Vallitalea longa: one gene and its partner. The protein of the gene in region 1 binds, or shares a complex with, the protein of each later gene. Links are inferred from orthologs where the notes say so. Each region holds a gene or a part of one and is shown in the gene's direction. Other genes may lie near its edges.

Region 1 (12,875 bases):
AAAACATGTCCAGCAGGTAACTGTAAGAAATTATTGAAATATTATATTCAAGAAGATAAATGTATTGGTTGTACTGCATGCTCAAGAGTCTGTCCAGCTAATGCTATTTCAGGTACTGTTAAACATCCACATACTATCGACCAAGAAAAATGTATCAAATGTGGTGCTTGTATGGATAAATGTAAATTCGGAGCAATTATTAAGAAATAATAAAAGTGAATACTTTATATAATCTAGAAAAGGAGTGTAACCTAATGTCAGAGGTAAAAATTACTATTGATGGTAAAGAAGTACATGTGCCAAAAGGTAGTACTATATTAGATGCTGCTAAAAAGTTAGGCATTGATATTCCAACATTATGTCATTTAGATTTGCATGATACAAAAATGGTTAATAAAACAGCTTCATGTCGTATCTGTGTTGTAGAAGTTGAGGGAAGAAGAAATCTAGCTCCTTCATGTGCTACACCAGCAGTTGATGGTATGGTTGTTAGAACAAATACAATCAGAGTTCTAGAAGCAAGAAAAACAGTATTAGAGTTATTATTATCAGACCATCCAAAAGATTGTTTGACTTGTGCTAAATCAGGTCAATGCGAATTACAAGACCTAGCAGAAAAATTTGGAGTTAGAGAAATAAGAGTAACAGGTGACTCTCAATCAACATATAAACTAGACCATTCTCCAGCTATAATAAGAGATATGGATAAATGTATTATGTGTAGAAGATGTGAAACAATGTGTAATGAAGTTCAAACTGTTGGTGCATTATCCGGAATTAACAGAGGATTTGATGCAGTTGTATCTCCAGCATTCGAATCACCATTGTCAGAAACTGTATGTACTCATTGTGGACAATGTGTTGCAGTCTGTCCAGTAGGTGCATTAACAGAAAACGACCATACTTGGAAAGTTGTAGAAGCATTAGCTGATCCAGATAAATTTGTAGTAGTTCAAACAGCTCCAGCTGTAAGAGTTGCTATTGGTGAAGAATTCGGTCAAGAACCAGGTACAATTGTTACAGGTCAAATGGTAACTGCATTAAAATCTTTAGGATTCAATCGTGTATTTGATACAGATTTTGCAGCTGACTTAACAATTATGGAAGAAGGAACAGAATTATTAGGAAGACTCAATAGATTCTTGGCAGGAGATAAAGACGTACCATTACCAATATTAACATCATGTTGTCCTGCTTGGGTTAACTTTATTGAAAGTCAATTCCCAGAATTGATTGATATTCCATCATCAGCTAAATCACCTCAACAAATGTTTGGTGCAGTAGCAAAATCATTCTTAGCAGAAAAGATGAATATACCTAGAGAGAAAATGGTTGTAGTATCAGTTATGCCTTGTTTAGCTAAGAAATTTGAAGCAGCTAGAGATGAATTTAAAGTTGATGGAAATCCAGATGTAGATATTTCTATTTCAACAAGAGAATTAGCTCATTTAATTAAGAGAGCTAACCTTAACTTAATGGAATTAGAAGAATCAGAATTCGACAATCCATTAGGAGAATCAACAGGTGCTGCTGTTATCTTCGGTTCTACAGGTGGAGTAATTGAAGCTGCTACAAGAACAGCTTACGAAATTCACACTGGTAAATCATTAGAAAAAGTTGATTTTGAAGAATTAAGAGGATTTGACGGTGTCAGAGTTGCATCAGTTCAAATGGATGACTTTACATTGAATATTGGTATTGCTCATGGTTTAGGTAATGCTAGAAAATTATTAGAAGAAATTGAAAGCGGTAATCCTAGAAACTTACATGCTATTGAAATTATGGCATGTCCAGGTGGATGTATCGGTGGTGGAGGTCAACCTTATCATCACGGTAACTCGGATATTCTTAAGAAACGTATGGCTGCTATCTATGAAGTTGATAGTAATAAAGCTATAAGAAAATCACATGAAAATCCATCAATTACTGCTTTATACGAACAATATCTAGGAGAACCAATGAGTGAGTTATCTCATAAATTACTTCACACTCATTATTTTGTAAAAGATAGAGTTTAATACTGATTATAAAAAATGGTTTCTGATTGTGCAGGAGCCATTTTTTGTTACATATTTTTCCTTATGCTTATAATATCTAATATTAAGTTTTCATGTATATAAAATAATTTTATGAAGTTATAATGAATTGTCAGATAATTGCTTGTTTACATAAAATATTACTGTTGATAAGTATCCACATTTTTCAGCTAAAAATTGATACTAAATTTGGTTATTCACAGAGTTATGCACATTATCCACAGAAATTATGGCTTTTATAAAATAAAATGAGATAATTATCCACATGAAAAAGCATAAATCTATTTTATTTAGCAGAAAATTACGAATTACAATAAATAAAAATTAATATACTAAAAAAGGATTTATTAATTGAATATCGAATATAATAATATAGACTATAATATTTAAAAGTCTATGACATATTGGAAGGAGTTGGTAGTATGCGCTACATCATAAGTGGAAAAAACATAGAAATTACCAAAGCATTAAGGGAAGCAACTATCGATAAGTTGAGTAAGATGGATAAATATTTTACTCCGGATAATGAAGCTCAGATAACAATGAGTGTTCAAAAACTAAGACATATCATAGAGGTGACGATTCCAATAAAAGGTAGTATTATCAGAGCAGAAGAGTCAGCCGAAAATATGTATACTGCTATAGATAAAGTAGTTGATGTATTAGAAAGACAACTTCTAAAACATAAAAACAAATTGATCTCAAGGCATCATGGAACAACATTCAAGAAAGATTTTGTAAATGAGACTATAGAAGAAGAAGTAGATGATAAGAAGATTGAGATAGTAAGGACCAAAAGATTTGCAATGAAGCCAATGGATGTTGAGGAAGCTTGCTTACAAATGGATTTATTGGGACATGACTTTTTTGTATTCATGAACGGTGATACAGATGAAGTCAATGTGGTATATAAAAGAAAAAATGGTGCGTATGGTTTAATTGAACCAACACTTTAATAAAAAAATGGAACCCTAGGGTTCCATTTTTAATGTCAATATTTAGAAATATGATATAAAAATTAATTTAATGTGAACAGTAATAGGTAGAAGTTGAATTATCTATAGATTAGTGGTAAAATATTGAGAGTCTATAAGTTACATTGAAATAAATCAAATATATATTATTAGGAGGTCCAACTATGGGTAAGTTATGTAGGAAATATATAACCATTTCTGGTATTTTATTGATATATGCTATTTGTCTACCATCAGCATTTGTTTCACATGCTAATATTATTCAAGTACAAAACAATTTCACTTTACCCATACGTACCACTGGACAATGGAAGTTGGAGCAAGTTTTAGGTCAGAGCGTAATTAAGCAATTAGAGAACAAGATGGATAAGCAAATCAATAATAAAGAAAAATTAATCCATCTATATGAATTAATACAAAATTATTTAAGTAATAAAGTTGAAAATCATAGATTTATATGTATGAATCATGATAATACATATAATCCTATTAGAATAGATAATGATTATAAATTTGATCTTGATACAGGAGAGATTTATAATAATACCAATCAGATAGTGACAACAGTTTATGTGTATGATAATGTTTCTTTAGAAAAATATTTTAAAGATAACTATAAATTGTGTAGGAATGGTAATTATATTAAATATAAGGTAAAATTAAACAAAATGAATGATAAGGATAACCCGATTTTAAATATATGATTATAATATAAATTAAATTCGGAAGGTGAAGATAGATGAAAATTTTAGAAAAGATATTTGGAAATCATAGCGATAAAGAAATCAAAAGAATAATGCCCCTTGTAAGTCAAATAGAAGCTCTTGAACCAGAAATGGAAAAACTGACAGACGACCAGTTGACTAACAAAACTAATGAATTCAAAGAAAGATTAAAAAATGGAGAAACTTTAGACGATATATTAGTAGAAGCATATGCAGTTGTTAGAGAAGCACAAAAACGTACAGTAGATATAAGACCTTATAGAGTACAGCTTATAGGTGCTATCATACTTCACCAAGGAAGAATAGCAGAAATGAAAACTGGTGAAGGTAAAACTTATGTAGCTCCATTTGCAGCATATCTTAATGCTCTAGAAGGAAAAGGAGTCCATGTAGTAACAGTAAACGATTATTTGGCAAAACGTGACGCCGAAAACATTGGAAGAATACATGAATTTCTAGGTCTATCAGTAGGGGTTATAGTCAATGGAATAGATAATACTGAAAGAAGAGAAGCTTATAACTGTGATATCACATATGGGACTAATAATGAATTTGGTTTTGATTACCTAAGAGATAATATGGTTATCTATAAAAAAGAAATGGTACAGAGAGAGCTTAATTACGTTGTAATCGACGAGGTTGACTCTGTGTTGATTGATGAAGCCAGAACACCATTGATAATATCTGGAAGTAGTAGTAAATCTACTCATCTTTATCAACAGGCTGATATCATAGCTAGAAGATTGAAAAAAGGACGAGTAATTGGAGAAATATCCAAAATGAGTGCTCTCCTTAATGAAGAAATACAAGAAGAAGGGGACTTCGTAGTAGATGAAAAAACAAAATCAGTATCATTGACTGCTGATGGGATTAAAAAAGTTGAACAGTTTTTCCAGATTGAAAACTTGGCTGATCCTGAAAATATGGAAATACAACACCATGTTATATTAGCATTAAAAGCACATAATACTATGTTTTTAGATAAAGACTATGTAATAAAAGAAGAAGAAATCGTAATAGTAGATGAATTTACTGGTCGTTTAATGCCAGGAAGAAGATATTCTAACGGATTACATCAAGCGATAGAAGCAAAAGAAGGTGTAAGAGTAAGAAGAGAAAGTAAAACACTTGCTACTATAACTTTCCAAAACTACTTCAATAAATATGATAAAAAATCTGGTATGACAGGTACAGCTTTAACTGAAGAAGAAGAATTCAGAGAAATATATGGTATGGATGTAATTGCTATACCAACAAATGAACCTGTTATAAGGAAAGATCAACCAGACCAAGTGTATAAGTCACATCAAGAAAAAGTAAATGCAGTAATTAACGATATTGCTGAATGTTATGACAGAGGACAGCCTGTTTTGGTAGGTACTATAACAATAGAATCATCAGAAGAGTTGAGTAAGCTACTTAGAAAAAAAGGTGTTCAACATAAAGTACTTAATGCCAAGTATCATGAAAGAGAAGCAGAAATTGTTGCCAATGCTGGACAAAAAAAATCTGTTACCATAGCTACAAATATGGCTGGTCGTGGTACAGATATTAAATTAGGTGAAGGTGTTGTTGAAGTTGGTGGACTTAAGATAATAGGTACAGAGCGACATGAATCAAGACGTATCGATAATCAGTTAAGAGGTCGTTCAGGACGTCAAGGTGACCCAGGTGAATCTAAATTCTATATATCATTGGATGATGATTTAATGCGTTTATTTGGTTCTGAAAGAATGCAAGCTACAGTAACTAGGTTGCGTCTTCCAGAAGGTGAACCTATAGCAGCAGGTATTTTATCTAATGCTATAGAGAAAGCACAGAAAAAAGTTGAGGGTAATAACTTCTCAATAAGAAAACACTTATTGGATTATGACCAAGTTATGAATGAGCAAAGAGAAATCATATACGGTGAAAGGAAAAAAGTTCTAGAAGGCGACAATATGAGAGACTACGTCATGAAGATGATTGAAGAAGTTATCGGAAGATTTGTTGATTCTCATGCTGGAGAAGATCAAGAATTTGATGAATGGGATTTACCAGGATTAATGGAATCTCTAAATGAGATTATACCAATTAAATCCATTAGTACAACACAAGAAGAGAGAGAAGCATTAACAAAAGAAAAATTCAAAAAATTATTATATGATAAAGCAATTAAACTCTATGAAGAAAAAGAGCAAGAGTTCGATGATGAAGAATTAATGCGTGAAGCAGAACGTGTCATATTACTAAAATCCGTTGACCAAAAATGGATGGACCATATTGACAATATGGACCAAATGCGACAAGGTATCGGACTACGTGCATATGGACAAAGAGATCCACTTGTAGAATATAAATTCATTGGATTTGATATGTTTGAAGAAATGTCAAATAACATACAGGAAACAACTCTAAGAGCTCTATACCGTATAAGACCTGCAAGAAAAATAGAAAGAGAAAGAGTTGCAAAAGTAACTTCAACCAATAGAGGAGAAGAAAAAGTAGTCAAACAACCAGTTAGAAGAAAAGAAAGAAAAATTGGAAGAAACGAGCCATGCCCATGTGGAAGTGGAAAAAAATACAAATATTGTTGTGGACAAAATAAATAAATATAATTATATGTGGGGAAAGTTCCAGCTAAGTATAGGGTATATTGTAACTTTTCCCATATATAAATAATTTTTAAGGTCTATTGGTGATTTTTTTAATCAATAACTAATCTCCATTATCCTTAAAATATAAAAATAACAATTATTAATAGAGGTGATAGAATGCTGGAATTAGAACAAAGCAAATTAGAATTACAAGCATATAAAGAAAAATTAGATGAAATGAGTGTTTCACTTTGACTTAGTTAACGTGAAAAACAAAATAGAAGAGCTAGACATGAAAACTGCTTCAGAAGAATTCTGGGCTGATGCAGAAAATTCAGGCAAGGTGTTAAAAGAAATAAAACAACTAAAGGATAAAGTACAAAACTATGATAGTCTTGTTCAAGAATATGAAGATATAGAAACATTGATTGAAATGGGTATGGAAGAAGAAGATAGTGATATTGTTCAAGAAATAACATCTTCTCTTAAAAAATTCATAAATGACTATGAACAGTTAAAAACAAAAACTCTTTTATCAGGAGAATACGATAGCAATAATGCTATAATATCTTTACATGCAGGTGCTGGTGGAACAGAAGCATGTGACTGGGTAAGTATGCTACTAAGGATGTATACAAGATGGGCTGATGATAAAGGGTATAAAATAGAAACACTTGATTATCTAGATGGTGAAGAAGCAGGAGTTAAATCTGTGACTATTCAAGTTAATGGTGAGAACGCATATGGTTACCTGAAATCAGAAAAAGGAGTTCATCGTTTAGTTAGAATATCTCCATTTGATTCATCTGGCAGAAGACATACTTCCTTTGCGTCACTTGATGTATTACCTGAATTAGATGATGATATTGATATGGAAATAAATGATGATGAATTGAAAATAGATACTTATCGTGCAAGTGGAGCTGGAGGACAGCATATCAACAAAACAGATTCAGCAGTTAGAATAACTCATATACCTACAGGTGTAGTAGTTCAATGTCAAAACGAACGTTCACAACATAAAAACAAAGATAGAGCTTTAAAAATGTTAAAAGCTAAACTATATGAAATACGACGACAAGAACAAATGAAAAAAATGGAAGGTATAAGAGGGGAAGTAAAGGAAATAGGTTGGGGTAGCCAAATACGTTCATATGTAATGCATCCATACAGTATGGTAAAAGATCATAGAACTAACGAAGAAACAGGAAATGTGCAAAGTGTCATGGATGGAAAAATAGACTTATTCATTAATGCCTATTTACAATGGTTAGCCGCTAAATAAAAAGTAAGTAAACTTAGATATCCAAATATGATGTCATAAAAATTACAAAAGGAGTGAAAGATATGTCTACAATGCAACAAGTTATATTTAAACTTGATAAAGAAGAATACGGGTTAGATATAATGAAGGTTATAACAATTGAAAAATATCAAGAAGTTGTAAAAACACCCAATACTCCAGAGTATATAACAGGTATCATTAATCTTAGGGGTAACGTATTACCAGTTTACAGCTTAAGAAAAAAATTCAATCTCACAGAAAGAGAAGTCGACGAAAATACTAAAATTATTGTAACAGTTACCAATAACATGAAAATCGGTTTTATAGTTGACTCCGTCCAAGAGATATTGAATATTGAAGATGACAATATTGAAGAAGCTCCCAAAATTGTCACAGGAATTAATAGAAAATATATAAAAAGCATTGCAAAAATGGATAAAAGAATGGTAATATTACTAGATATTGACTTGATAATGTCGGAAGAAGAACATTTAGAACTTGATAAAGTAACAAAGGAGCAAGAATAATTATACATAAGTTGTGCATTCAAAATAAAATAGTATAAAAATATAGAATGGATTATAATCTTGTGTTTAACAAAAACACAAGATTTTTTTATTAAAGAAAAAATCTTGTGTAATAATTTCTAATAAGTAGCTCTATTCAATACTCTTACTATTTCATCTAGTCCCCATTTTTAAACTACTCTACTTAATGCAAATAATAAAATTTTAACATATTTTATACATATCTCTTGAATTTTTATTAACTTCATGTTATAATCTCCCTTATAAAAACAAATGTATTTAATACGAAAACAGAAGGTGATGGAATGCCTGATACAGCCAGATATTATATAATAAAGAAAAAAGCTTTACCCGAAGTCTTTCTTAAAGTTGTTCAAGCAAAGAAACTTCTAGAAAAAGAAAAAGCCATAACGATACAAGAAGCAGTAGACTCTGTTGGGATAAGCCGTAGCTCGTTCTATAAATACAAAGACACTATATTCCCATTCTATGATAATTCGAGAGGAAGAGCTATTACTGTCTCTTTAGGTCTTGATGATGAACCAGGACTATTATCATGCATACTAAATATGATTGCCGAATATAAGGCAAATATACTGACGATACATCAAACAATACCAATTAACGGTGTTGCCAATATAACATTAAGTATGGAAATACTTCCGACATCTGGTGATATACAAGAAATGATTACGTCATTAGAAAGTCACGAAGGAATACATCAAGTAAAAATATTAGCTAGGGAGTGAAATAAATGGTAAACGTTGCAATATTAGGATATGGAACAGTTGGTTCAGGAGTAGTAGAAGTCCTAACAACAAATAAAGAAAGCATTAATAAAAGAGCAGGAAAAAAAATCAAGTTAAAATATGTATTAGATTTACGAGATTTTCCAGGAACACCAATTGAAGACATACTGACAAAAGATTACGAAGATATACTAAATGATGACAGTGTAAAGGTCATAGCAGAAGTTATGGGTGGTATTGAACCAGCATATACTTTTGTTAAAAAAGCACTTTTAAAAGGAAAAAGTGTTGTTACTTCTAACAAAGAATTAGTAGCTCGTCATGGAGCAGAATTACTACAGATAGCAAGAGACAAGAATATTAATTTTTTATTTGAAGCAAGTGTTGGTGGTGGAATACCTATTATAAGACCTCTTAATCAATCACTAACTGCTGATGAAATATACGAAATAACTGGAATACTAAACGGTACAACTAATTTTATACTTAGTAAAATGGCGGATGAAGGACTTGATTTTAAGACTGTACTAAAAGAAGCGCAAGAAAAAGGTTATGCGGAAAGAAATCCAGAAGCTGATGTAGAAGGATTTGATGCATGTAGAAAAATCGCAATACTTTCATCACTTGCTTTCGGTATGCAAGTTGATTTTGAAGACATATATACAGAAGGTATAACAAAAATATCAGATGTTGATATGATATATGCTAAAAAACTAGGATGCGATATTAAACTATTGGCTACAAGTAAAAAATTAGATGAAAAAGTCTATGCCATGGTTTCACCAATGATGATAGGAAAAGATCATCCATTATCTAATGTCAATGGAGTGTTCAATGCAATATATGTAAAAGGAAATGTTATCGGTGACGTTATGTTCTATGGAAAAGGCGCAGGTAAACTTCCTACTGCAAGTGCTGTTGTGGCTGACATAGTTGATGCAGTAAAACATCTTGGCAGAAACATAGTATCATTATGGAGTACGAAAAAAATGGAATTGATGAGCGTTGATAATGTCCTATCAAGATGCTTTATTAGATTAGTACCTGAAAATGTTAAAACAGTAAGAAATCAAGTAGCTGATATATTTGGTGATGTTGAATATATAAAAATAGAAAACATACAAGATGAAGTAGCTTTTGTTACAAATGCAGAAAAAGAAGGAATTCTAAGAAATAAATTAGATGAATTAAAAACTAAAGGTGTAGCAACAGAAGTATTAAGTGTCATACGTATAGACAAATAATTTTTAAAATGTAATTGCCGTTAGACAGCGAAGGGATGATATATATGAAATATGTTGTAATATTAGGTGACGGTATGGCTGATGAGCCAGTAAAACAATTAGGTAATAAAACACCATTACAAGTGGCCAATAAAATTAATATAGACTCTTTAGCAAAATATAGTGAAATCGGATTAGTCAAGACTATTCCAGACGGGTTAACACCAGGAAGTGATACTGCTAATCTATCAGTTCTAGGATATGATCCCCAAAAATATTATACTGGCAGATCACCACTTGAGGCATTAAGTATTGGTGCTAATATGGAAGAGGGCGATGTAAGCTTTAGATGTAATTTAGTTACATTAAGCGAAGAAGGATCATACGAAGACAAAACCATTATTGACCACAGTTCTGATGAGATTACAACAGAAGAAGCAGATGAATTAGTTAAATATCTAGAAAAATATTTAGGTAATGATAAAATTATGTTCTATAGTGGTACCAGCTATAGACATGCAATAATATGGCATGGGGGAAGTACTGATGTTAATCTTACACCACCTCATGATATACTAGAAAGAAATATTAAAGATTATTTGCCAAAAGGAACTAATTCGGATAAAATAGAACAAATGATGAAGTTGAGTTATGAACTTTTGAAGGAACATCCAATTAATATAAAGAGAAAAGAAAAAGGATTAAGACCTGCAAATTCTATATGGATTTGGGGGGAAGGCACAAAACCATCATTAAATTCTTTTTATGATAAATACCATAAAAAAGGTGCTATGATATCAGCGGTTGATTTATTAAAAGGAATTGCTATAGCTGCAGATATGAAAAATATTGAAGTTGAAGGTGTTACAGGTAATATTAATACTAACTTTGAAGGAAAGGCAAAAGCAGCAGTTGAAGTTTTAAAAAGTGGTGAAGATTTTGTGTATGTACACATGGAAGCACCAGATGAATGTGGACATAGAGGAGAAATAGATAATAAAGTTAAATCAATAGAACTTATAGACCAGAAAGTTGTCAGATACATAAAGGAAGAACTTGACAACATAAAAGAAGACTATAAGATACTGATACTACCTGACCATCCAACACCTCTAGCTATTAGGACACATACAAATAAACCGGTACCTTATTTAATATATGACAGCTCTAATTTAATTGAATCCGATGCAGAATACAATGAGGAATCTTGTAAAACAACGGGTAATGTATTCATTAAAGGGCACGAATTAATGGACTATTTCTTAAAATAAAACATATACTAATTAGATACCTAAAGAGGAGGAAACAACTTGTTAATTGTAAAGAAATTTGGCGGTAGTTCTGTAGCTAACAAAGAAAGAGTATACAATGTTGCAGAAAGAATATTAGAAGATTACAAAAAAGGTCATAAAGTAGTAGTAGTTTTATCTGCACAAGGTGATACTACTGATCATTTGATAAAGAAAGCAAAAGAAATTAATCCAAATCCTTCAAGAAGAGAAATGGATATGATATTAACTACAGGAGAACAACAGTCTGTATCACTTATGGCTATGGCATTACAAAATCTAGGATACCCTGCAATCTCACTTAATGCTTTTCAAGTAAAGATGCATACTACATCAGTGTATAGTAATGCAAGGCTAAAAAGAATAGATGCAGAGAGAATCAATTCAGAACTTGAAAGAAAGAATATTGTCCTTGTAACTGGATTTCAAGGAGTAAATAAATATGATGATATAACTACATTAGGCAGAGGTGGCTCTGATACTACAGCAGTAGCATTAGCTGCAGCACTTAATGCTGATAAATGTGAGATATTCACAGATGTAGATGGTGTTTATACAGCTGATCCAAGAATTGTCAAAGATGCAGTTAAGTTAGATGAAATTACTTATGACGAGATGTTGGAATTAGCTTCACTTGGTGCAAAAGTTCTTCACAATCGTTCAGTAGAACTTGCCAAAAAATATGGTGTAGAATTAGTAGTGCGCTCAAGCTTGACAAAAGCAGAAGGAACTATTGTTAGGGAGGAATGTAAAATGGAAAAAATGTTGGTAAGTGGTGTAGCTGCTGACAAAAATGTTGCTAGAATTGCAGTAATTGGTATTAAAGATGAACCAGGAAAGGCGTTTGGACTATTTTCTATACTTGCTAAACATAATATTAATGTTGATATTATTTTACAATCAATCGGTAGAAATAATACTAAGGATATATCTTTCACAGTTCCAAGAGATTCATTAGAAGATGCAAAAGCTATCTTACAAGATAATCTTACAAGAATATCTGGGGAAAGAATCGAATATGATGATACAGTATCAAAAGTATCTATAGTTGGAGCTGGTATGGCATCTAATCCAGGTGTAGCAGCAGTAATGTTTGAAAGTTTATATGATACTGATATCAATATCAAGATGATATCAACATCTGAAATTAAGATTTCGATACTAATTAACGAGAAAGATACTGATAGAGCTTTAAATGCTATTCATGATGGATTTAAAGACAGATTCTAATCAATAAAATAATTTGCTTATAATATTAAAAGTTATCTCTTTTAGAGGTAGCTTTTTTTATATGTTTATTCTTTAGCTTAAGCCTTTAATACTATAAGACGTGTTTTTAATAAGGAAAATCCTTGTACCGTAAGTGCTATTAAGATATAATAATTATTAGAGTTTACAGTAAAGGAGTTATTATGTTATGGATATTTTAAAAGTACTAGAAAAGGAATTAGGTATAAAAAGTTGGCAGGTAGAAGCAACGGTCAAATTAAT
Region 2 (12,696 bases), on another replicon or contig:
GATCAGTGGATATTGGAGTTCCTCTGGTAGCTTCTGGAGTTGTTATAGAATTTAACGTTAAGAAGATAGAGGAAGACATTAAGATAATGGGAATTGTTAAAGAATGTGAGATGGGGGTTGCGGGTCAAGATAATCCTGGAGTTGCATGGAATGAGTATGTTGAAGTCAAGAAGGATATACTTAATCAGAGTGATGAGAATGTAGAGTTCGGTGTATCGTTTCCATCCAATAAGAAAGATTGGTTCAATTATCTGGCGGCAGTACAAGTTGATGATTTTGATGATAATGATAGCAGATTATATCAATATGTCATACCAAAAGGTTTATATGTAGTATGTACTTTTTCGGCAGAGAATTTCTTTGAGTTGACTAATGCAGCACTGGATAAGGCTATGGCTTATCTTTTGCAATCTTGGCTTCCTAACAGTGATTATGTCATGATAGGTGATTTTGCGGCAGAGTATTATGATTATAGGTGTCTAAAAGACCATCCCAATCCACAGCAAGTACAGGTACCGCCTATAGATATTATCAAGAATCCACCTGAAATGGATATAATGGTATTGGTTAAAAGAAAATAAATGGAGAATTTATAAAAGCAGTGCCTATGGGTACTGTTTTTTGGTTAAAATTATAATATATACCAAATAAAATAGTTGAATTTTACATTACTTATTTGAGATTTTTTAAAACATGAAAAAACTATAAAAAAATCTCGAAAAACCCTTGCATTATAGACATTCTTAGTGTATACTATTAAATGCTGTGACAAAGATAGCGTTGAAATGTGAGGTTGCCGCAAAAGCGGGTAATTCACATGGAGCGAATGTCATGTTCAAGAAACTGGCGGCAAGGTCACTGTACAATATAAAGTCAAAGCGATGTAGGCTTGATTTGAGTGTGTTGAGTATATGATACACACGGAGCGATGTACAGTCACCACTTGTCGTACTAGAGTACGAAAAGGAGGCGACTTTTTTTATGGCAAGTCAAAAAATGAGAATTAGCTTAAAAGCATACGATCATCAATTAATCGATCAATCTTCAAAGAAAATTATTGAAACAGCTAAGAAAACTGGTGCTAAGGTGAGTGGACCAATTCCATTACCTACTAAGAAAGAGGTTGTAACTATTCTTAGAGCTGTGCACAAGTACAAAGATTCCAGAGAACAATTCGAACAAAGAACTCATAAAAGATTAATTGACATACTTATGCCAACAGCTAAGACAGTAGATGCTTTAATGAGACTTGAACTACCTGCAGGGGTAGATATCAAAGTAGATGTTAAATAATTATACGAAATAGTATAATATCCCTTAGAGGTTTATATAAAGACTATAAGCCATCTAGGATGATTACACATAAGTGTAATCCGCTGTAGATTATTAGGAGGTGCAAAGGAAATGAAAAAAGCTATATTAGCTAAAAAAATCGGTATGACTCAAATATTTGAAGAAAGTGGAGAGTTAGTACCTGTAACAGTACTAGAAGCAGGACCATGTACAGTTATTCAAGTGAAAACTGTAGAAAATGATGGATACAAAGCTGTACAAGTTGGATTTGGTGATAAGAAAGAAAAACTTACTAATAAGCCAATGAAAGGTCATTTTGACAAAGCAGGTGTTAGCTTTAAGAAGCATATAAAAGAGTTTAGACTTGATAATGCTGATGAATTTGAAGTAGGAAATGAAATCAAGGCTGATGCATTTGAAATTGGCGACAAAGTAGATGTTTCTGGTGTATCAAAAGGTAAAGGATTCCAAGGATCAATTAAGAGACATAACCAATCAAGAGGACCAATGGGTCATGGTTCTAAGTCACATAGAGTATCCGGATCTATGGGTGGAGCTTCTTCACCATCAAAAGTATTCAAGGGTAAAAAATTACCAGGTCATATGGGTAGTGAAAATGTAACAGTTCAAAACTTAGAAGTAGTAAAAGTTGATGTAGAAAATAACTTGCTTCTAATTAAAGGTGCTGTACCAGGACCTAAAAAATCAATAGTAACAATAGTAAATAGCGTAAAAGCTTAGTTAATACGTAGGAAGGAGGAACGAACATGGCTAAAGTTTCTGTTTACAACATGGAAGGTAAACAAGTTGGAGATATAGAACTTAATGACAATATATTTGGTGTAGAAATAAATGAACACTTAATGCATATGTCAGTTGTAGGACAGCTTGCAAATAAACGCCAAGGCACACAAAGTGCTAAAACTCGTTCAGAAGTAAGAGGTGGCGGTGCTAAGCCTTGGAGACAAAAAGGAACAGGTAGAGCGAGACAAGGATCAATTCGTGCACCACAATGGACAGGTGGTGGAGTTGTATTTGCTCCAAAGCCAAGAGATTATTCAATTAAATTAAACAAAAAAGAAAAAAGAGCGGCATTAAAATCAGCATTAACTTCAAGAGTAAATGACAATAAAATAATTGTTGTTGATGAATTGAAATTTGATGAAATTAAAACTAAAAAAATGAGTACAGTTTTAGATAATCTAAATGTACAAAAAGCTTTAATAGTTTTAAATGATAATGACAAAAATGTTATATTATCAACTCGTAATATTAGAGGTGTAAAAACAGCATTAACTAATACAATTAATGTATACGACATTCTTAAATATGATACTTTTGTGGTAACTAAAGATGCTGTTGCTACAATTCAGGAGGTGTATGCATAATGGCTGAGTTAAGATATTATGATGTAATATTAAAACCTGTTGTTACTGAGAAAAGTATGGAAGTTATGGCTGAGAAAAAATACACTTTCTTAGTTAATCCAGAAGCAACGAAAACTCAAATAAAAGAAGCAGTCGAAAAAATGTTCGAAGGAACAAAAGTCGAAAGAGTCAATACTATGAACAACATCGGTAAAGTAAAAAGAAGAGGTATGACTTTTGGAAAAACTGCTAAAACAAAGAAAGCTATTGTTAAATTAACAGAAAGTAGTAAAGAAATAGATTTCTTTGAAGGAATGTAATAAATAATAGCAAATAAAGTATAAATATCTAGTTCATAGATAGTTAAAAGATACACACGGTAGCGTGTGTGAATATACTTTTGAAAGGAGTGCAATTCATGGGTATCAAAAAATATAACCCTTATACACCTTCCAGAAGACATATGACAGGTTCTACTTTTGAGGAGATCACTAAAAAAACTCCAGAAAAATCATTGGTAGTAAGTCTTAAAAAGCATTCTGGACGTAATAATCAAGGTAAGATTACAGTAAGACACCGTGGTGGCGGGTCTAAGATTAAATATAGAATGATAGATTTCAAAAGAAACAAAGATGGTATTCAAGGTAAAGTAATAGCTATTGAATATGATCCAAACCGTTCAGCTAATATTGCTTTAATCCAATATGCAGATGGTGAAAAACGTTACATCCTATCACCAAACGGATTAAAAGTTGGTCATAAAGTAATGAGTGGTTCAGAAGCTGAGATTAGAATCGGTAATGCATTACAATTAAAAGACATTCCAGTTGGTTCTAGTATTCATAACATTGAAATGAAACCAGGTAAAGGTGGACAATTAGTTCGTTCTGCTGGTAATGTTGCTCAACTTATGGCAAAAGAAGGAAAATATGCTACACTTAGATTGCCATCAGGAGAAATGAGAGTAGTTCCTATACTTTGTAAAGCTACAATAGGTCAAGTTGGAAATATTGATCATGAACTTATAACAGTTGGTAAAGCTGGACGTAAACGTCATATGGGTATTCGTCCTACAGTTCGTGGTTCTGTTATGAACCCTAATGACCATCCACATGGTGGTGGAGAAGGTAGAGCTCCTATCGGTCGTCCAAGTCCAATGACACCTTGGGGTAAACCAACAATTGGTTATAAAACTAGAAAGAAAAATAAGCATTCTAATAAATATATTATAAGAAGACGTGGAAGTAATAAATAATAACCACTAAAAGGAGGTTTGAGTTAATGGCTCGTTCACTTAAAAAGGGACCTTTCGCAGATGCACACTTATTAAATAAAGTAAGAGCATTAAATGAAAAAGGCGATAAACAAGTAATTAAAACATGGTCAAGACGTTCCACTATTTTCCCTGAAATGCTAGGTCATACTATTGCAGTTCATGATGGAAGAAGACATGTGCCTGTTTATATAAGCGAAGATATGATAGGACATAAATTAGGAGAATTCGTGCTAACAAGAACTTATAGAGGTCACGGAAGAGAAGAAAAGAAATCAAAAGTACGTTAATGCAGTATGGAAGGAGGCTAATTTATAATGGCTAAAGGGCATAGAAGTCAGATAAAAAGAGAAAGAAATGCTAACAAAGATACTAGACCTAAAGCAAAAGTATCTTATGCTAGAGTATCACCAACAAAAGCTAAAATTGTTCTTGATACAATCAAAGGAAAAGATGTAGGATCAGCCGTAGGTATTTTAAATTATACACCTAGAAATGGTGCTAGAATTATAGAGAAATTATTGAAATCAGCTATAGCTAATGCGGAAAACAACAGTGGATTAGATCCAGCTAAATTATACGTTGAAGAAGCTTTTGCTAACAAGGGACCTACAATGAAGAGAATCAGACCAAGAGCACAAGGTAGAGCGTATAGAATAGAGAAGAAATCTAGTCACATCACAATCATTCTTAACGAAAGATAGATAAGGAGGGAAAGAATGGGACAAAAAGTTAACCCACATGGATTAAGAGTCGGAATTATTAAAGACTGGGATGCAAAGTGGTACGCAGAAAAAGATTTTGCAGACCTTTTAATAGAAGACAATAAATTAAGAACATATATCAAGAAGAAATTATATTCAGCTGGTGTATCTAGAATCGAAATCGAGAGAGCATCAGAAAGAGTAAAAATCAACATTCATACAGCTAAACCTGGTATCGTTATTGGTAAAGGCGGTTCATCAATTGAAAAATTAAGAACTGAATTACAAAAAATGACAGCCAGCAAAGTAATTGTTAATATAGTAGAAGTAAAAAGACCAGAAAAAGACGCTCAATTAGTAGCTGAAAACATTGCTCTTCAACTTGAAAATCGTGTTTCTTTCCGTAGAGCTATGAAACAATCAATGGGTAGAACAATGAAAGCAGGAGCAAAAGGTATCAAAGCTATCTGTTCAGGACGTTTAGGTGGAGCAGAAATGGCTCGTACAGAATCTTATAATGAGGGAACAATTCCTCTACAAACACTTCGTGCAGATATCGATTATGGATTTGCTGAAGCAAATACAGTATATGGAAAAATCGGTGTAAAGATATATATCTATAATGGCGAAGTTCTTCCTGGTCAAGTTACTAAGAAAGAAGGGAGAGGGAAGTAATGTTAATTCCAAAGAGAGTTAAACGCCGTAAACAATTTCGTGGTAACATGAAAGGTAAAGCGTTAAGAGGAAATAAAATTAACTACGGTGAATATGGTATTGTTGCATTAGAGCCTTGTTGGATAAAATCTAATCAAATAGAAGCTGCCCGTGTTGCTATGACTCGTTATATCAAACGTGGTGGTAAAGTATGGATTAAAATTTTCCCTGATAAACCAGTTACAGCAAAACCTGCTGAAACAAGAATGGGTAAAGGAAAAGGATCACCTGAATATTGGGTGGCAGTAGTAAAACCAGGCCGTGTAATGTTCGAAATTGCTGGAGTTGAAGATGAATTGGCTAAAGAAGCATTAAGACTTGCTATGCACAAGTTACCATGTAAATGTAAAATTTATTCTCGTGCAGAGCTAGAAGGCGGTGATAATTGTGAAGTCAACTAAATATATTGAAGAATTAAGAAATAAATCTGCAGCAGAACTTAATGAAGATTTAGTTACTGCAAAAAAAGAATTATTTAACCTAAGATTTCAAAATGCGACTAACCAATTAGATAATACAGGTAGAATAAAAGAGGTTAGAAGAAATATAGCTAGAATTCAAACAATTATAACTGAGCAATTAAAGGTTGCTAGATAACCTTGAAAGGAGGAGTTCAATTGGCTGAAGAAAGGAATCTACGAAAAGTTCGTGTTGGTAGAGTAGTTAGTGATAAAATGGATAAAACAGTAGTTGTAGCTGTTGAGAATAATGTAAAACATCCATTATATGGTAAAGTTGTAAAAAGAACTTACAAATTAAAAGCCCATGATGAAAAAAATGAATGCGGCATTGGCGATAGAGTACGTGTTATGGAAACAAGACCATTATCAAAAGATAAAAGATGGAGATTAATAGAAATATTAGAAAAAGCAAAATAAGTTTTGTATTTGCTGAAAGGAGGTTCATCTAATGATCCAACAAGAATCTAGACTTAAGGTTGCGGATAATACAGGTGCAAAAGAGATACTTTGCATAAGAGTATTAGGCGGATCAACTAGAAGATATGCTAACATTGGAGATGTAATAGTTGCTACTGTTAAAGATGCAACACCAGGTGGCGTTGTTAAAAAAGGTGAAGTAGTAAGAGCTGTAGTAGTTAGAACTAAAAAAGGTGCACGTCGTAAAGATGGTTCATATATCAAATTTGATCAAAATGCAGCAGTTATAATCAAAGATGATAAAACACCAAAAGGAACTCGTATTTTTGGACCTGTTGCTAGAGAGTTAAGAGAGAAAAAATACATGAAAATCCTATCATTAGCACCAGAAGTACTATAGGGAGGTGTAGTAATTGTATAAGACTAAACTTAAATCAGGTGATACTGTTAAAGTTATTTCCGGAAAAGACAAAGGAAAAGAAGGAAAGATTTTAACTGTAGATAGAAAAAATGGTAAAGTAATTGTTGAAGGCGTTAACATGGTTACAAAACATACAAAACCAAGTGCTGCTAATCAACAAGGTGGTATCATTCACCAAGAATCTGCATTAAATGCTTCAAAAGTAATGTATGTTCATAAAGGAAAACCTACAAGATTAGGTACTAAAATCGTTAAAGAAGATAGAGATGGACGTACTAAAAATGTTAGATATAGAGTAGCTAAATCAACAGGTGAAGTTATAGATTAATAGTAGAGAGGAGGCTAACTAGCGTGAGTAGAATAAAAGAAATTTACAATAATGAAATTGTAGATGCTATGATGAAAAAATTTAACTATAAAAATAAAATGGCTGTACCTAAGATAGAAAAAATAGTTATAAACATGGGCGTTGGAGAAGCTAAAGAGAATCGTAAGATCCTTGATTCTGCTGTTAGTGATTTAACAATAATTGCTGGTCAAAAGCCTGTGATTACAAAAGCTAAAAAATCTGTTGCAGCTTTCAAAGTAAGAGAAGGTATGCCAATCGGATGTAAAGTTACACTTAGAGGAAGCAGAATGTATGATTTTGCTGATCGTCTAATTAACTTAGCTCTACCAAGAGTTAGAGACTTCAGAGGTGTTAACCCTAACGCGTTTGATGGTAGAGGTAACTATGCTTTAGGTATAAAAGAGCAATTAATCTTTCCTGAGATCGAATATGATAAAGTTGATAAAGTTAGAGGTATGGATATTATCTTCGTTACTACAGCTAAGACTGATGAAGAAGCTCGTGAATTATTAACATTATTCGGAATGCCTTTTAAAAAATAATAAGGAGGGAATCGATTAAATGGCAAAAACATCAATGAAAATTAAACAACAAAGTAAGCCAAAATTTTCATCAAGAGCTTATAATCGTTGTAGAATATGTGGAAGACCTCACGGATATTTAAGAAAATATGGAATATGTAGAATCTGTTTCCGTGAATTAGCGTACAAAGGACAAATCCCAGGTGTTAAAAAAGCTAGTTGGTAAGATTTAGTAATAGGAAGGAGGCCACAAATTATGACAATGAGTGATCCAATCGCAGATATGTTAACAAGAATCCGTAATGGAAATACTGCTAAACATGATTTTGTAGATGTACCTGCTTCAAAAATGAAGCAAGCAGTTGCTGATATTTTAGTAAATGAAGGGTACGTTAAAGGATATAAATTAATAGAAGACGGTTTAATTAAAACAATCCGTGTTGAAATGAAATATGGTAGAGATAAAAATGAAAAAGTAATCGCAGGAATTAAGAAAATTTCTAAACCTGGACTTAGAGTATATGCAGGCAAAGATGAGTTACCAAAAGTTTTAGGTGGACTTGGAACTGCTATCATCTCAACTAATAAAGGAATCATTACTGATAAAGAAGCTAGAAAACAAAATGTAGGTGGAGAAGTAATTGCTTTTATTTGGTAATTATTAATCTGGAAAAATAGACTTATAAAATATAATAAAATGGATGAAGCTTTGCTTATAATAATAAGCAAAGGTATTTAATCCGAGGAGGTGCAAGCATGTCACGTATTGGTAAATTACCTGTAGAGATCCCAGCAGGAGTGGAAGTAAGTGTTACAGAGAGCAACTATGTCACTGTTAAAGGGGCAAAAGGTACTTTAGAACAACAATTACCAAAAGAAATGTTAATTTCTAAAGAAGAAAACCAAGTAGTTGTAAATAGACCAAATGATTTAAAGAAAATGAAATCATTACATGGTTTAACTAGAACTCTAGTTGCAAACATGATTGAAGGAGTAACTAAAGGTTACGAAAAGAAATTAGAGATCAATGGTGTTGGTTATAGAGCACAGAAAAAAGGAAAGAAATTAGTATTATCTTTAGGATATTCACATCCAGTTGAAATGGAAGATCCAGAAGGTCTTGAAGCAGTTGTAGAAGGACAAAATGTTATTATCGTAAAAGGAATTGACAAAGCAAGAGTAGGTCAATACGCAGCGGAAATAAGATTTAAGAGACCACCTGAGCCATACAAAGGCAAAGGAATCAAATACGCTAATGAAGTTATTAGACGTAAAGAAACTGGTAAATAGTAAAATAGTAAAGGGGTGAAATCCATGATAAAGAAAACATCACGAACTAAAGTCCGTGTTAAGAAGCATAGAAGATTACGTAATAATATTACTGGTACTTCAGAAAGACCTCGTTTAGTGGTTTTTAGAAGTGACAAACATATGTATGCGCAAGTTATTGATGACTTAACAGGTCATACTTTAGCAGCTGCTTCTACAGTAGAAAAAGACATTAAAAGTAATTTAGAAAAAACTAATAATGTAGCTGCAGCAACTCTTGTTGGAGAAACTGTTGCTAAAAGAGCTGTAGAAAAAGGTGTCAAAGAAGTAATTTTTGATAGAGGCGGATACATTTATCAAGGTAAAGTAAAAGCATTAGCAGATTCAGCAAGAGAAGCTGGATTAAAATTCTAAGTAAGGAGGTAAAAGCATGAAGCGTACAATGATTGATGCTAGTAAGCTAGATCTAAGAGAAAAAGTAGTATCAATAAGACGTGTTACTAAGGTAGTAAAGGGAGGTCGTAACTTCCGTTTTGCAGCTTTAGTAGTGGTCGGAGATGAGAATGGGCATGTAGGCGCAGGTGTAGGAAAAGCTACAGAAATTCCTGATGCTATTCGTAAAGGTATCGACGACGCTAAGAAAAGACTTATTGAAGTTCCTATAGATGAAAATGGTAGTATTCCTCACGATTTTATCGGTAAATTCGGAAGTGCTTCCGTCTTAATGAAAAGAGCACCAGAAGGAACAGGTGTTATAGCTGGTGGACCTGCTCGTGCCGTACTTGAACTTGCAGGAATTAAGAATATCAGAACAAAATCATTAGGATCAAATAATAAAAATAATGTAGTAACAGCTACTGTTGCAGGACTTGACGGACTTAAAACTCCTGAAGAAGTAGCAAAACTTCGTGGAAAATCAATTGAAGAGCTTTTAGGATAGGAGGGAACCAAGATGGCAAATAAATTAAGAATTACTTTAGTTAAATCCACAATTGGAGCCATTCCTAAACATAGAAAAACAGCAGAAGCTTTAGGCTTAACTAAACTTCATAAAACTGTTGAACAAAAAGATAATGAAGCAATTAGAGGTATGGTCAATGCTATACAACATTTAGTAAAAGTAGAAGAAGTTTAATCGGGTTAAAATAAGCAAGGAGGTGTAACAGCATGAATTTGACAGAATTAAAACCAGCAAAAGGTTCAAAGAGAGCAAGTTTCAGAAAAGGAAGAGGTCATGCTTCTGGAAACGGTAAGACTGCAGGAAGAGGACAAAATGGACAAAAATCTCGTTCAGGTGGTGGCGTAAGACTTGGATTTGAAGGGGGTCAAATGCCATTATATAGAAGACTTCCAAAAAGAGGTTTTACTTGTAGAAACTCAAAAGAAATCGTTGGAATTAATGTTGATGTCTTGAATAGATTCGAAGCAGATGCAACAGTATCTGTTGAAACTTTAATTGAACAAGGCGTTGTTAAAAATCCTAGAGACGGTGTTAAAATATTAGGCAATGGCGATTTAACTAAGAAACTTACTGTAAAAGCTAATGCATTTAGCAAAACAGCAATTGAAAAAATCGAAGCCGCTGGCGGGAAAGCAGAGGTGGTTTAGATGTTTAAAACACTTCGTGATGCATTTAAAGTACCTGATTTAAGAAAAAAGATAATATACACTATGTTAATGTTTTTTGCTATCCGTATAGGAGCACATATTAGGATACCATTAATTAATCCTGAAGTTGTTCAACAAATGTTTAATCAAGCAGATGATAGTGGCCTATTCCAAATGTTTAATGCATTTTCCGGTGGTGCGTTCAAAGATATGACATTGTTTGCTATGGGTATTACTCCATACATTACATCATCAATCATCATGAACCTTCTTACTATTGCAGTTCCAAAACTTGAAGAAATGCAAAAAGAAGGAGAAGAAGGACGTAAGAAAATTGCAAAACTTACAAGATACGGTACTATTATATTAGCTTTATTACAATCAATTGCTATTTCAATTGGACTTGGAAGAACATTATTCTACGATTATAATATAATATCAGTCATTATAGCTGTTACTGCAATGACTGCTGGTACTGCCTTCTTAATGTGGGTTGGAGAACAAATAACAGTAAAAGGTGTAGGAAATGGTATTTCATTAATTATCTTTATTAATATAATATCAAGATTACCATATGGAACTCAATCATTATATGAATATGCTACAGATGCTAACAAATTAATTCCTGTAATTATATTATTAATCATATATGTACTAATGGTTGCGTTTGTTGTATTAATACAACTTGGTGAAAGAAGAATTCCGGTTCAATATGCTAAGAGAATGCAAGGAAGAAAAGTATATGGTGGACAATCTACACATATACCATTAAAAGTAAATATGGCAGGAGTTATTCCAGTTATCTTTGCTTCATCTTTATTACAGTTTCCTGGAACAATAACAAGATTCTTTGGAGAACCTGAAGGATTTTGGGCTTCTGTAATTAATTTCCTCAATATCACTAATTGGTCCGGAGCTATTTTATATTTTGTATTGATACTATTCTTTGCTTATTTTTATACTTCAATTATATTTAATCCAATTGAAGTTGCTAATAACATGAAAAAGAATGGTGGCTTTGTTCCAGGTATCAGACCAGGAAAGCCAACTATTGATTATATGACAAATGTACTTAATAAAATAGTATTGATTGGAGCTTTAGCTTTAGCACTTATAGCTTTACTTCCAGTAATATTATCAAAAGCATTCGCTATGAATGTTACATTTGGTGGTACATCACTTATTATCGTTGTAGGTGTTGCACTTGAGACAATTAAACAAATTGAATCCCAAATGGTTATGAGACATTATAAAGGTTTTTTAAATGCATAGATGAATAGATTAAGAATGAAGTAAGAAAATAATATTCTATCTTCATTCTAAATCTAAACAACTATAATCTATGACTTGCATAAACTTTGGAGGTTATAAAATGAGATTAATTATGTTAGGTGCTCCTGGTGCTGGAAAAGGAACACAAGCAAAAAGGGTAGCAGCGAAATATAATATTCCGCACATTTCAACAGGTGATATCTTTAGAGATAATATAAAAAACAAAACTGATCTTGGAATAAAAGCTAAAGGATATATAGACAAAGGCTTATTGGTTCCAGATGAGTTGGTTGTAGATATAGTTGCTGATAGACTTTTACAAGAAGATTGTAAAGAAGGTTTCATATTAGATGGCTTTCCAAGAACAATTCCTCAAGCTGAAAGTTTAGATGAAGCACTAAAATCTATGAAGACTAAAATTAATTATGCAATCAATATTGATGTGCCTGATGAAAATATAGTAAGAAGAATGTCTGGTAGAAGGGCATGTCTAAATTGCGGTGCAACTTATCATATAAAGTATAATCCACCAAAAAAGGAAAATATTTGTGATAACTGTACGAGAGAACTGATACTTAGAGATGATGATAAAGAAGAGACAGTACTCAAAAGACTAGATGTTTATCACAAACAAACTAGTCCATTAATAGACTATTATGAAGCAAAAAATATCTTAATAACTGTTGATGGAACAGTTGACATTGATGATGTTACTAAGAGTATTGTAGAAATTTTAGGAGCGTAAGTATATGTCAATAACAATTAAAACCGACGAAGAAATAGCAATCATGAGAAAAGCAGGTAAAATAGTAGCTGAAACTCATGAATTACTAGAATCAATGATAAAACCAGGAATATCTACACTTGACCTGGATAGGGCTGCTGAAAAGTATATTCTAAGCAAAAATGCCATTCCGTCTTTTAAAAATTATAACGGTTATCCAGCTAGCATTTGTGCCTCTATTAATGAAGAGGTTGTGCATGGTATTCCATGTAAGAAAAGAATTTTAAAAGAAGGCGATATAAT

What was found.
Region 2: the proteins of secA (region 1) and secY are in contact, whole or in part, in a crystal structure (PDB 3DIN), measured with the Thermotoga maritima proteins. The link is inferred for Vallitalea longa from one-to-one orthologs. Residues at the interface, in WP_004082002.1 of Thermotoga maritima: Glu261, Ala262, Arg263, Lys300, Ala301, Arg302, Thr303, Ile304, Ile305, Leu323, Tyr324, Asp325, Pro326, Val329, Ser330, Tyr333, Ile336, Lys340, Phe345, Val349, Glu363, Phe364, Tyr374, Ser375, Gly376, Gly377, Glu393, Ile395, Thr482, Ser483; in WP_004081795.1 of Thermotoga maritima: Glu108, Gly109, Glu110, Glu111, Ala236, Glu237, Arg238, Arg239, Ile240, Thr241, Ile242, Gln243, Tyr244, Ala245, Arg246, Arg247, Val248, Thr249, Gly250, Arg251, Arg252, Val253, Tyr254, Gly256, Ala257, Ser258, Thr259, Tyr260, Leu261, Pro262.

Annotation. Positions count from the first base shown.
Region 1 is NZ_BRLB01000009.1:163,093-175,967, forward strand. What follows is about bases 3,446-6,537. They hold secA (preprotein translocase subunit SecA), read left to right. Parts: upstream 3,446-3,749; coding sequence 3,750-6,326; downstream 6,327-6,537. Other genes in these bases: QMG30_RS14820 (hypothetical protein), read left to right, coding at 3,446-3,714. In the rest of the region: QMG30_RS14805 (NADH-quinone oxidoreductase subunit NuoF), read left to right, coding at 1-210; QMG30_RS14810 (NADH-dependent [FeFe] hydrogenase, group A6), read left to right, coding at 255-2,018; hpf (ribosome hibernation-promoting factor, HPF/YfiA family), read left to right, coding at 2,459-2,992; more of QMG30_RS14820, read left to right, coding at 3,175-3,445; QMG30_RS14835 (chemotaxis protein CheW), read left to right, coding at 7,659-8,123; QMG30_RS14840 (ACT domain-containing protein), read left to right, coding at 8,429-8,872; QMG30_RS14845 (homoserine dehydrogenase), read left to right, coding at 8,878-10,116; QMG30_RS14850 (cofactor-independent phosphoglycerate mutase), read left to right, coding at 10,161-11,366; QMG30_RS14855 (aspartate kinase), read left to right, coding at 11,406-12,614; QMG30_RS14860 (Tex family protein), read left to right, coding at 12,802-12,875. UniProt on the Escherichia coli protein: Required for protein export, interacts with the SecYEG preprotein conducting channel.
Region 2 is NZ_BRLB01000001.1:1,076,298-1,088,993, reverse strand. The notes cover bases 9,621-12,533. They hold secY (preprotein translocase subunit SecY), read left to right. Parts: upstream 9,621-10,397; coding sequence 10,398-11,669; downstream 11,670-12,533. Other genes in these bases: map (type I methionyl aminopeptidase), read left to right, coding at 12,419-12,533; QMG30_RS04635 (adenylate kinase), read left to right, coding at 11,770-12,414; rplO (50S ribosomal protein L15), read left to right, coding at 9,957-10,397; rpmD (50S ribosomal protein L30), read left to right, coding at 9,742-9,924; rpsE (30S ribosomal protein S5), read left to right, coding at 9,621-9,729. Outside these bases: QMG30_RS04750 (AraC family transcriptional regulator), read left to right, coding at 1-581; rpsJ (30S ribosomal protein S10), read left to right, coding at 982-1,293; rplC (50S ribosomal protein L3), read left to right, coding at 1,405-2,034; rplD (50S ribosomal protein L4), read left to right, coding at 2,061-2,681; rplW (50S ribosomal protein L23), read left to right, coding at 2,681-2,980; rplB (50S ribosomal protein L2), read left to right, coding at 3,079-3,915; rpsS (30S ribosomal protein S19), read left to right, coding at 3,942-4,223; rplV (50S ribosomal protein L22), read left to right, coding at 4,251-4,637; rpsC (30S ribosomal protein S3), read left to right, coding at 4,653-5,312; rplP (50S ribosomal protein L16), read left to right, coding at 5,312-5,752; rpmC (50S ribosomal protein L29), read left to right, coding at 5,739-5,948; rpsQ (30S ribosomal protein S17), read left to right, coding at 5,969-6,229; rplN (50S ribosomal protein L14), read left to right, coding at 6,261-6,629; rplX (50S ribosomal protein L24), read left to right, coding at 6,643-6,978; rplE (50S ribosomal protein L5), read left to right, coding at 7,002-7,541; QMG30_RS04675 (type Z 30S ribosomal protein S14), read left to right, coding at 7,561-7,746; and 5 more genes. UniProt on the Escherichia coli protein: The central subunit of the protein translocation channel SecYEG. Consists of two halves formed by TMs 1-5 and 6-10.